Regions from separate parts of the Micromonospora sp. B9E7 genome, predicted to be linked through region 1. Evidence: riboswitches for the same ligand, from Rfam matches in the RefSeq annotation. Region 1 holds a riboswitch; the other holds the start of a gene.
What was found. A riboswitch is a leader RNA that binds a small molecule or an ion and turns the genes downstream of it on or off. The one in region 1 is predicted to bind S-adenosylmethionine.
Positions count from the first base shown of each region.

Region 2: linked by a shared signal. The riboswitch ahead of ABGB10_RS22880 (ABC transporter substrate-binding protein) and the one ahead of thrC (threonine synthase) in region 1 are both predicted to bind S-adenosylmethionine.

Region 1 covers NZ_JBDPLX010000010.1:190,630-196,190, reverse strand. The annotation lists gene ABGB10_RS18710 (hypothetical protein) at 1-709, shown strand, start outside; gene ABGB10_RS18705 (GNAT family N-acetyltransferase) at 719-1,738, opposite strand; gene thrC (threonine synthase) at 1,992-3,278, opposite strand; SAM riboswitch class I at 3,289-3,424, opposite strand; gene ABGB10_RS18695 (DMT family transporter) at 3,493-4,461, opposite strand; gene ABGB10_RS18690 (helix-turn-helix transcriptional regulator) at 4,553-4,858, shown strand; gene ABGB10_RS18685 (DoxX family protein) at 5,009-5,458, opposite strand.
Region 2 covers NZ_JBDPLX010000015.1:111,372-116,932, forward strand. The annotation lists gene ABGB10_RS22875 (amino acid transporter) at 1-1,775, shown strand, start outside; SAM riboswitch class IV at 1,862-1,973, shown strand; gene ABGB10_RS22880 (ABC transporter substrate-binding protein) at 2,252-3,118, shown strand; gene ABGB10_RS22885 (amino acid ABC transporter permease) at 3,161-3,934, shown strand; gene ABGB10_RS22890 (amino acid ABC transporter ATP-binding protein) at 3,931-4,674, shown strand; gene ABGB10_RS22895 (Na+/H+ antiporter) at 4,702-5,561, opposite strand, start outside.

The DNA of each region.
Region 1 (5,561 bases):
TGCGCTCGCTCTGCGGCTGGGCGGTGAGCCGCTGGCCCGTCCGGTGATCTTCGTGACCGACCTGGGCGCTCTGCTGGTCGGGCTGTTCGCCGCGATCCTCGCCGTGCTGGGGCTGGTCGCCTACCGGTCCGGCGCGATCCGGCTGGTCGGGGTGCTCTGGGAGCTGGCCACCTTCTGGCCGCGTGCCGCGCATCCACTCGCCCCGCCGTGCTACGTCGAACGGGCCGTCCCCGAGCTGACCCGCCGGATCGGGCAGCTCACCGCCGACGGGAACGCGGTGGTGCTCTCCGGGCAGAGTCACGGCAGCGTGCTCGCGGCGGCGACGGTCCTCCAACTGCCCGACCACTGCCGCCGGCGGGTGGCCCTGCTCACCTACGGCTCCCCGCTCGGAAACCGCTACCGGCGGATCTTCCCGGCGTACGTCAGCGACGAGATGGTGCGCGAGGTCGGCAGCCGGTTGGCCTGGCGGTGGATCAACCTGTGGCGGTACACCGACGCGGTGGGCGGACCGGTGTTCGTCCCGTCCGTCGACGGACCCGACGACCCGGCCGCCCGGGTCGACCGTCGGGTACGGGATCCGAAGGGATTGCTCATCCCACCGACCGACACCGTGCCCCCACCGGTGCAGGGCCACCGGTTCACTCCCGACGACGAATTCCACGCCGCGATCGGCGAGCTGGTCGAGCGCCTGGAACGGACGGCCGAGTGAACGGTCGGTTCAGAGGGTGAGCTGCCAGTCGGTCCAGGAGTCCACCGGGCGGAAGCCGAGCTGCTCGTTGATCGCCACCATGTAGCTGTTGCTGGAGGCGTTGAAGGTGTCGATCACCTGTACCGCTGGTTCGTGGGTGAGCAGGTGGTGCAGGTTCTCCGCCTTGGCGATGAGGCCGAGCCGGTGCCCACGGTGGGCCGGGTCGACGATGGTGATCTGCTGGAACGCGTGCCAGTCGGCGGATGCGCCCACGTCCAGCAGCGTCCAGGCGACCAGCCGGCCGGACGCCTCGTGCCGCATCCCGAGGTGGTAGCGCCGCCGGCCCCGCGCGTCGAGTGCCCGTTCGTTGCCGCGGATGCGCTCGGCGTCCACCTGCTCCGGCTCCCACTGCACGTCGCCCATGGGGGCGTCCATCAACAGCCGGCCGTCGAGGTAGGCGATGTCGGCGACGTACTCCGGTGGGGTCGTCCCCTGCCAGCAGACCGAGTGGTAGCCCTCGGCTCGCGGTCGGGCCTCGGCGAGCGCCACCCGCAGGGCGATCCGGTCGATCTCGCCGACGTGGAGTCGGCGACGCACCTCGGCGAGGGCGGGCTGGGCTCCGGTCGCGGCGGCGAACGCGTCGCCCGCCACGCTTCGGGCCGGCCCGCCGGGCAGCGCGGAGACGGCCATCGCCACGACCCGCTTTCGGCCGTGTTCGCGGAGCAGGCGCAGCCCGTACTCGTGCAGGGCCCGACCCACCCCTCGGCGCCGCAGTTCGGGATGCACCAGCAGCTCGGCGGTGGCGTTGTCGGTGTTGTCGAGCTGCGGCAGGTCCAGTTGGAGGTAACCGGCCGGTACGCCGTCCAGTCGGGCCAGCGCCCAGAGCGACCGGGTGCCGGGCATCGGGGTGTGGAACAGCGCGTCGAAGCGGCGCCGGCAGAAGGGCGGGAAGTCCGACAGATCGGCGTCGTTGGTCGCCGCCCCGATCCGGTACGCCTCGTCGACCGACGTCCGGTCGGCGCCGTCGAACGGCGCGATCGTGATGCTCATGCCGCTGAGGGTGCACCCCGGAAAAGCGATCAGGCCAGCGAATTACTCGCTGGCCTGATCGAACGTGGTCGGGAGGGACACTCGCACAACGCCTCCGGCGTTGGGTCGCAAGAACTTCAAAAGTCTTCGGCGAAATGCCCTCCCGCACGGAGCATCTTGCGCCGTCCGGTTCCTGCCGTCAAGTCCGTAGCGGCGGGTTTTCCACACTCACAGCGAAAACCCAGTTACCCGCTGATCGACTCGACCCCCGGGGTCAGCCGAGGAGGCCGGCGTCGCGGGCGGCGCGCAGCGAGGGCTTGATGTGGTGGGTCGGACCCACCTGACCGGCCACCGCATCGATGGTCTTCAGGCCCTCGCCGGTGTTGAACACGACGGTCTCGGCGGTCGGGTCGAGCCGGCCGGACTCGACAAGCTTGCGCAGCACCGCCACTGTCACCCCACCCGCGGTCTCGGCGAAGACCCCTGTGGTGCGGGCCAGGTCGCGGATGCCCGCACGGATCTCGTCGTCGTCGACGTACTCCATCCAGCCGCCGGTGCGGCGGACCGCCTCCAGGGCGTACAGGCCGGCCGCCGGGTCGCCGATGTTGAGCGACTTGGCGATCCCGGTCGGCTTGACCGGGATGATCGTGTCGGTCTCGGCGTGCAGCGCGGTGGCGATCGGGTTGCAGCCGGCGGACTGCGCACCGAAGACCTTCCAGCCGCCGGCCGGCGCCTCGACCAGGCCGATCTCCACCAGCTCGGAGAACGCCTTGTCAATCTTGGTGAGCAGCTCGCCACTGGCCATCGGGATGACCACCTGGGCCGGGATCCGCCAGCCGAGTTGCTCGGCCACCTCGTAGCCGAGGGTCTTGGAGCCCTCCGCGTAGTACGGCCGGACGTTCACGTTGACGAAAGCGGTGTCCTCGAATTCGTCGGTCTCCACCAGCTCGCCGCAGAGCCGGTTGACATCGTCGTACGAGCCGTCGATGGCGACCAGCTCACCGCCGTAGACGGCGGTGGTGATGACCTTGCCCTGCTCCAGGTCGCTGGGGATGAAGACCACCGAGGGCACCCCGGCGCGGGCGGCGTGGGCGGCCACCGAGTTGGCCAGGTTACCGGTCGACGCGCAGGCGAACCGGGTGAAGCCGAGCGCCCTGGCTGCGGTGAGCGCCACCGAGACGACCCGGTCCTTGAACGAGTGGGTGGGGTTGGCGCTGTCGTCCTTGACCCAGAGCGGCGCGGTGATGCCCAGCTCGGCGGCGAGGTGCGGGGCCGCCACCAGCGGGGTCAGCCCCGGGTCGAGGGTGACCCGGGTGGCCGGGTCCTGACCGGCGGGGAGCAGTGCCGCGTACCGCCAGATGTTCTTCGGCCCGGCCTCGATCTGCTCCCGGGTGACCGTCGCCAGGGCGGCCGTGTCGTAGTCGACCTCCAGCGGGCCGAAACACTCGTAACAGGCGTGCTGCGCGGCGAGCGGGTAGCGCGCCGAACAGGCACGGCAGACCAGGGCGCGGGCGGGGCTGGCGGAGGTGTCGATGCCGGAGGCGGCGAGCGTCGACGTCATGTCGAGAGTCCTCTCATCTTTCCCCGCATCGCACGGTGCGGCGGGGACGGAATTGGCACCTGCCCCGCGGGTCGCTCAGCGGTGAGCGCGCGGGGTGGTTGCCGGGGCGTCGTCGGGCCGTATCCCTCAGCCCCTCTGGATGAGGTATGCAGTTGTGCCGCCGAGTCTAGGACAACGCTGTCCGCCCTAGCTACCGCCGATCCCAGCCAGTGGGTCAGCGGGCGCTCACCGCCGCGTGGTCGGTCACCGCGATCGGGTCGGTGACCGCGGTCGCGCGGGGCAGCGACGAGGCCCTGGTCCGGGGGCGGTTGGCCAGGTTCGCGGCGACCAGCGCGGCGATGGTGACGGCGGCGCCGACCAGTTCGACGGGCTCCGGGCGGTAGCCGCGGGCGATCTGCACCGCGAACGTGGTCACCGGGACCAGGTTCATGAACAGCGCGGCGTTGGCGGCCCCGAGTCGCTGCACTCCGGTGTTCCAGGCCAGGACCGCGATGACAGCTCCCACGATCACGGCGTACGTCAACTGTGGGGTGACCGCCACGAGGTCGGCGGCGGCCGGCGCGTGCTGCCAGCCGACGGCGTCCGCGCCGATGCTCGCGGCCAGCATGGCGGCCGTGCCGGCGAGCGCGGTCAGCGTGGTGAAGCGCAGTGGCGACCACGCACCGAATCGGCTGGCGCCGTGCGTGTAGATGCCCCAACCGAGCACCGCGCCGATCATCATCAGACCGCCGAGACCGAACTGACCGAGTCCGGCCAGGCTTCCGCGCGTGATCACCAGGCCGACGCCGAGGAGCGCCACGAGGGAGAGGCCCAGCAGGAGCGGCTTCGGGCGTACGCCGTCACGGACCCAACGGACCAGCTGGGTGATCACCGGGGTGGTGGCCACGAAGAGCGCCACCTGCTGCGGAGCGGCGTGTTCGAGCGCCAGGTTGGTGAGCACGTTGAAGCCGGCGAAGCCGACCACACCGAGCACCATCACCTCGACCGCTCGGGCACCGGGCCGCAGCGCGTCGGCACCCTCGCGGAGCAGGAGGATGGCGACCAGGACGACGGCGGCGAGCAGGTAGCGGGCGGTGGTCAGGTTGAGTGGGTCGACCCGGGTCAGCGCGCTGGCCAGGACCGGGAACATCACGCCCCAACCGAGCACGGCGAGCAGCGGGTAGGCGGCGGCGCGGGATCGCATCGTCAGCTCCAATGTTCGAGTATCGTCGAACCAACGACACCGACCCTAGGAGCTTGTTCGACCTTTGTCGAACAACGGTTACACTGGTCACATGGAGCCGCACGAACCCGACCTGACCGCCGTACCGGTCACCGCCGTGCTGGCCGCACTCGCCGACGACGTGCGGCTACAGATCGTCCGGGCGCTCGCCGAGGGCGGCGAGGCCGCCTGCGGAAGCTTCGACTTCGGCGTCTCCAAGGCGACTCGCAGCCACCACCTGAAGGTGCTGCGCGAAGCCGGCCTGACCCGCACCCGCGCCGCCGGCACCAGCCGCCTGGTGCGGCTCCGCCGCGACGAGCTGAACCGGCTCTACCCCGGCCTCCTGGACGCGGTCCTCACCTCCCGCCCACCGGCCTGACCGCCGACGCGCCCGCCCGGCGGGGGCCGACGTCTCCCGCACATCCTTTCGAGCTGAATCGTTCACGGCATCACCGGACGGACCGTTCCCCCACGCGCGCGTCGCCGGAACCACCTCGTCGAGCTCCGGCGACGCGCGCCACGGGTGCGGTCAGACGGACACCGGGCTGGACTCGGCCACCGGGGACGCCGGAGCGACGGCGCGACGTCGGAAGAGCAGCGCGTCGAGCGCCCATGGGCCGGACCCGAGCGCGGCGACCAGCAGGAACGACCAGCAGAAGAGGGCCGACAGCTCGCCCCCGTTGTGCAGCGGCAGCAGATCATCCGGCTGGTGCACGACGAAGTAGGCGTACGCCATCGAGCCGGACGCGAGGATCGCGGCGGGTCGGGTGAACAGCCCGACCAACACCAGGGCGCCGCAGACCAGCTGGATCAGCGCGGCCCACCAGCCTGGCCAGGTGCCGACCGGTATCGCCTGGCCGGTCATCGGGTTGCCGCCGAACAACCCGAAGACCGAGGTCAGACCATGCAACGTGAACAGCAGGCCGATCACGATGCGGAACAGGGACAGGGTCGGCCCGCCGAGCCGAGAGACGTTCATGGAAACCTCCATCGAAGGAAACGGATCTCTTCAATGTGAGGCATGAAACTATCGAAGTTTATAAATTCCTTGTTAATGGGAAAGTCCCCGGTCGGAATGTACC
Region 2 (5,561 bases), on a different contig from region 1:
GCTACCAGCCGGGCATCGCGGCGCTCGCGGCCGGGGCGCTCTCGCCGGTGGCGACCCTGGTGCTGGTGCTGGTGACCCTGCTGGGCGCGCTGCCGGTCTACCGGCGGGTGGCGGTGGAGAGCCCGCACGGTGAGGGTTCCATCGCGATGCTGGTGCGCCTGCTGAGCTACTGGCCGGGCAAGTTGCTGGTGCTGGTGCTGCTCGGTTTCGCGGCCACCGACTTCATCATCACCATCACCCTCTCGGCCGCCGACGCGACCGCGCACATCGACGAGAACCCGTTCTGGCCCGGTGGGCTCAAGGGACACGAGGTGCTGCTCACGCTGCTGCTGGTGGCGCTGCTGGGCGCGGTGTTCCTCAAGGGATTCACCGAGGCCATCGGAATCGCCGTCGTCCTGGTCGCGCTCTACCTGACACTGAACGCGGTGGTGATGGCCGACGGGCTGTGGCGGGTGGTGACGCACCCGAGCGCGGTCGGGGACTGGACCACCACGCTGACCACCGGTCACGGTGACCCGTGGATGGTGGTCGCGCTGTCGCTGTTGGTCTTTCCGAAGCTGGCACTGGGTCTGTCCGGCTTCGAGACCGGGGTGGCCGTCATGCCGAGTGTGCGGGGCGATCCGCAGGATTCCGAGGCGCGACCGCTGGGCCGGATCCGTGGCGCTCGCCGGCTGCTCACCACCGCCGCCGTGATCATGAGCGTCTTCCTGATCACCAGCAGCGTGACGACCACCATCCTGATCCCGCCGGAGGCATTCCAGCCGGGCGGGCCGGCGAACGGTCGGGCGCTGGCCTACCTGGCGCACGCCCATCTCGGGGAGGTGTTCGGCACCGTCTACGACCTGTCCACCATCGGGATCCTCTGGTTCGCGGGGGCATCGGCGATGGCCGGGCTGCTCAACCTCGTACCCCGCTACCTGCCCCGCTACGGCATGGCACCGACCTGGGCGCGGGCGGTCCGGCCGCTGGTGCTGGTGTTCACCGCGGTGGCGTTCCTGATCACGGTCGTCTTCGAGGCCAGCGTGGACGCGCAGGGTGGCGCGTACGCCACCGGGGTTCTGGTGTTGATCACGTCGGCGGCGACCGCGGTGACGCTCGCGGCGGTGCGGCGCCGGCAGCGCGGCCGCGTCGTCGCGTTCGGAACCATCGCGGTGATCTTCGTCTACACCACCCTGGCGAACGTGGTGGAACGCCCCGACGGGGTCAAGATCGCGACGTGTTTCATCGGCGGGATCATCCTGGTGTCGGTGCTGTCCCGGTTGTCCCGGGCCTACGAGCTGCGCGTCGACCACGTCGAGCTGGACCCGGTCGCGGCCCGGATGGTCGACGAACGCGCCGGACGGCGGATCCGCCTCGTCGCGCACGAGCCCGACCGCCGGGACGAGGCGGAGTACCGCGCCAAGCTGGCGCAGACCATGGCGGACAACGACTTCCCCGACGACAGCGACGTCATCTTCGTCGAGGTCCAGGTCACCGACCCGTCCGACTTCGAGACCGAGCTGCTGGTCCGCGGCAGCGTGGTCGACGGCCGCTTCCCGGTACTCAGCCTGGCCAGTTCGTCGGTGCCCAGCGCGCTCGCCGCCCTGCTGCTGGAGATCCGCGACCGCAGCAGTCGGCGCCCACACATCTACTTCGAGTGGAGCGAGGGCAGCCCCGGCCGCAACATCCTGCGCTACCTGGCGTTCGGGCAGGGCGCCATCGCCTCGGTGACCCGGGAGATCCTGCGCCGCCACGAGCCCGACCCGCACCGTCGACCGCACGTGCACGCCGGCTGACCTGCGAGCGGGCAGCTCGTCGCGCACGGTGAGCGTGGTCATAACGACTGGACGATCCACCCGTGCCTGCTGCTAGCCTCGGCGCAGGTCATGAGTGCCAGCGCGAAGCCCCGGCTCGCTGGCCGGCAACCCTCCTCCGCGGTGGGGTGCCCCGGGTGAAGACCAGGCACCGACGGGACGTCGGTGCAAGCGTGGCCTGGCACCCAGGTCAGCACAGACCCGGGAGAACCATGCGCATCCTCAGCACCACCCCACCGACAGACGTCGCGGATGTCCGCGCCGGTTGGCCCTCGCCGGCACTGACCCGGCGACGGCACGTGGACATGATGCGAATGTGCAGCGCCGCGTGTCGTCGCGGCACCACGCACTAGCGCAGCGCTCCTCCCGAACCCTCTCCCTCTCCGGTACGCCCATCGGGCGCGCCGTCGGCGACGCACACCCGTGCGTGCCGGGACACGACCTTTTCGGAGACACCCGTGCGACTTCTTCCTGCCCTGACCCGTGCCACCGCCCTGGGCGCGGCCACCATCCTGGCCGCCACCGCGCTCACCGCCTGCGGCGACGACAGCTCCTCCGACGCCACCGCCAACCCGTACGGCCTGGCGCAGCCGGGGGTGCTGCGGGCCGGCACGCTGACCGACGCCCCGCCGAACGTGTACCTCAAGGACGGCAAGTTCACCGGCTTCGACAACGACCTGCTGACCGCCGTGGCCGGCAAGCTCGGCCTCAAGGTCGAGTTCGTCGGCACCGACTTCTCCGCGCTGCTCTCCCAGGTCAACAACCACAAGTTCGACGTCGGCAGCTCCTCGATCACGATCACCGAGGCACGGAAGAAGACCGTCGACTTCGGCAACGGCTACGACTTCGGCTACTTCGGCCTGGACGTCCCGGCCGGCTCCCCGATCACCGGCTTCGACCAGCTCGCCGGCAAGCGGGTCGTGGTGGTGCAGGGCACCGTGCAGGACGACTACGCCACCGGCAAGCAGCTCGACCCGGTGCGGGTGCCGGACTACAACGGCGCGATCAACCAGCTCAAGGCCGGCACCGCCGACGCGTGGATCGCCCCGGCCGAGATCGGCGAGAAGTCGGCCGCCGACAGCAACGGCAAGATCACCGTGGCGGCCAAGCAGCTCAGCCCGGCGCCGACCGCGTACGCCGTCGCCAAGGGCGGCGACAAGCTGCGCGAGGCGCTGAACAAGGGCCTCGACGAGGTCATCGCGGACGGCACCTGGAGCCGGTTGCAGGCCCAGTACTACCCGGGCCGGCCGGTCCCGGCGGACTTCAAGCCGGGCAGCGGCACGGTGCCGGTGTCGGCGGCGCCGTCCGCGTCGTCCGCCTCCTGAGTACCCGGTGACGAGCGAGCAGGACGGTAGGAGAGGCGACCGATGGATCCGTTGAGCACCCTGTGGGAGACGTTCTTCGACTGGGACGCGATGGGCGAGGCGCTGCCCGAGATGTTGACCGTCGGGTTGCCGAACACGCTGATCCTGGCGGTCTCCGCCGCCCTGCTCGGCTCGGTGCTGGGGCTGCTGCTGGCCGTCGCCGGGATCTCCCGCAGCCGGTGGTTGCGCTGGCCGGCACGGGTCTACACCGACGTGTTCCGGGGGCTGCCGGCCGCGGCGACGATCCTGTTGATCGGCGTCGGGCTGGCCCCGCTGGGCATGCAGGTATGGGGACCGGACCCCTACCCGTTGGGGATCCTGGCGCTGTCGCTGATCGCCGCCGCGTACATCGGGGAGATCTTCCGCTCCGGCATCCAGTCGGTGGAGGCCGCCCAGTTGGAGGGCGCACGTGCGCTCGGCTTCTCCTGGAGCGACGCGATGCGGCTGGTGATCATTCCGCAGGGCATCCGGCGGGTCCTGCCGGCCTGGGTCAACCAGCTCATCGCGCTGATCAAGGACTCCAGCCTGGTCTACTTCCTCGGCCTGGTGGCCAGCCAGCGGGAGCTGTTCCGGATCGGGCAGGACTACGCGGCCACCACCGGCAACGAGTCCGCGCTGCTCCTGGCCGGACTCTTCTACCTGGCGCTGACCGTTCCGCTGACGCACGTCGTGAACTGGATCGACAGGCGGCTGCGCCACGGCCGGCCAGCCACCGCACCGGACGACGAGGACGACGAACTGCCGTTGCCCGCCACGATCCAGGGAGACCGTCGATGACCACCACCACCGCCACCTCGGTCAGCCTCGACGTACGCGACGTGCACCTCGCCTTCGGGCCGAACCGGGTGCTGCGCGGCGTCGACCTCACGGTGCCGCGGGGCGCGACGGCCTGCGTGATCGGCCCGTCCGGGTCCGGCAAGTCCACCCTCCTGCGCACCATCAACCGGCTGATCGAGCCGGACCGTGGCGACGTGCTGTTGGACGGGCGCAGCGTGCTGGGCGACGACCCGGACGGCCTGCGGCAGCGGGTCGGAATGGTCTTCCAGCAGTTCAACCTCTTCCCGCACATGAGCGTGCTGCGCAACGTCACGCTCGCGCTGCGCCGGCTCCGCAAACTCGGCGAGGACGAGGCGGAGGCCGTCGCCCGGGCCCAACTGGACCTGGTGGGGTTGGCCGCCAAGGCCGACGCACGACCGGCGCAGCTCTCCGGCGGTCAGCAGCAGCGGGTGGCGATCGCCCGGGCGCTGGCGCTGCGGCCCGAGGTGATGCTCTTCGACGAGGCCACCTCGGCACTCGATCCGGAGCTGGTCAAGGGCGTGCTCGGGGTGATGGCCGACCTGTCCGCCGCGGGCATGACCATGGTGGTGGTCACCCACGAGATGGGCTTCGCCCGGCAGGTCGCCGACACCGTCGCCTTCATGGACCGGGGCGTGGTGCTGGAGGCCGGCCCGCCCGAGGCGGTCTTCGAACGGGCCGAGCATCCTCGGCTGCGCCGGTTCCTCGACCAGGTGCTCTGAGTCGCTGCGACCGGAAGCCGCTGACGCTCACTCGTTCGGTCCGCGCCCCAGCAGCCGGATCTCCTCGTTGTCCAGGGCGGCCTGGAGTTCCTGCAGCACCAGGTCGTCGATCTCCCGGTTGTCGCGCAGGCGGGTGACCTCCCGACGTTTGTGGGCGAGGACCTTCAGGCGCAGTTGGCGTTCCACCCGGCGTTCCTCGGCGGTGCTCCCCCCGCTCTCGTCGACGTCCGCCAGGTGCCTCTGGTACTCGGCTTGCAGCCGACGGACCTGTTCCTCCCCGGCGCCGATCTCGGCGGCGACCTGGGGCAGGGCGGCCAGGCCCGCCTCGGTGGCCCGCCGCCGGGCATTCCGGGCCTCGTGGACGCGTTCCGGGTCGCCGACCAGCCCCGCCCAGCGCACGACCAACGGCAGGGTGGTGCCCTGGAGCAGCATGATCAGCACGATCACCAGCGCGGCGACGAAGATGATCAGGTCGCGCTCGACCACCGGTCGACCGTCGACCGTCACGGTCGGGACAGCCAGCGCGGCGGCCAGCGACACCGCGCCCCGGAAACCGGACCAGCCCGCGACGGTCCCCACCCGCCAGTTGGAGGGACCTCCGCCGCCGTCGTCCACCATCCGGCGGCGCCGCAGCCGCGCCAACCGCGCGGTGAGGTAGATGAAAAGCAGGCGGGTGCCGATCACGACCAGCGTGACCACCAGCACGATCACCAGAGCCCGCTCGGGCGAGGTGCTGGTGATGCCCCGCACCGCGCGGGGTATCTGCGTGCCGAGAAGGACGAACAGCCCACCGTTGATCAGGAACGTGGACAGGTCCCAGAACGCGTACGCCAGGACCCGCGACCGGGCGCGGATCACCCGTGGACCGGCATAGGACAGCACCAGCC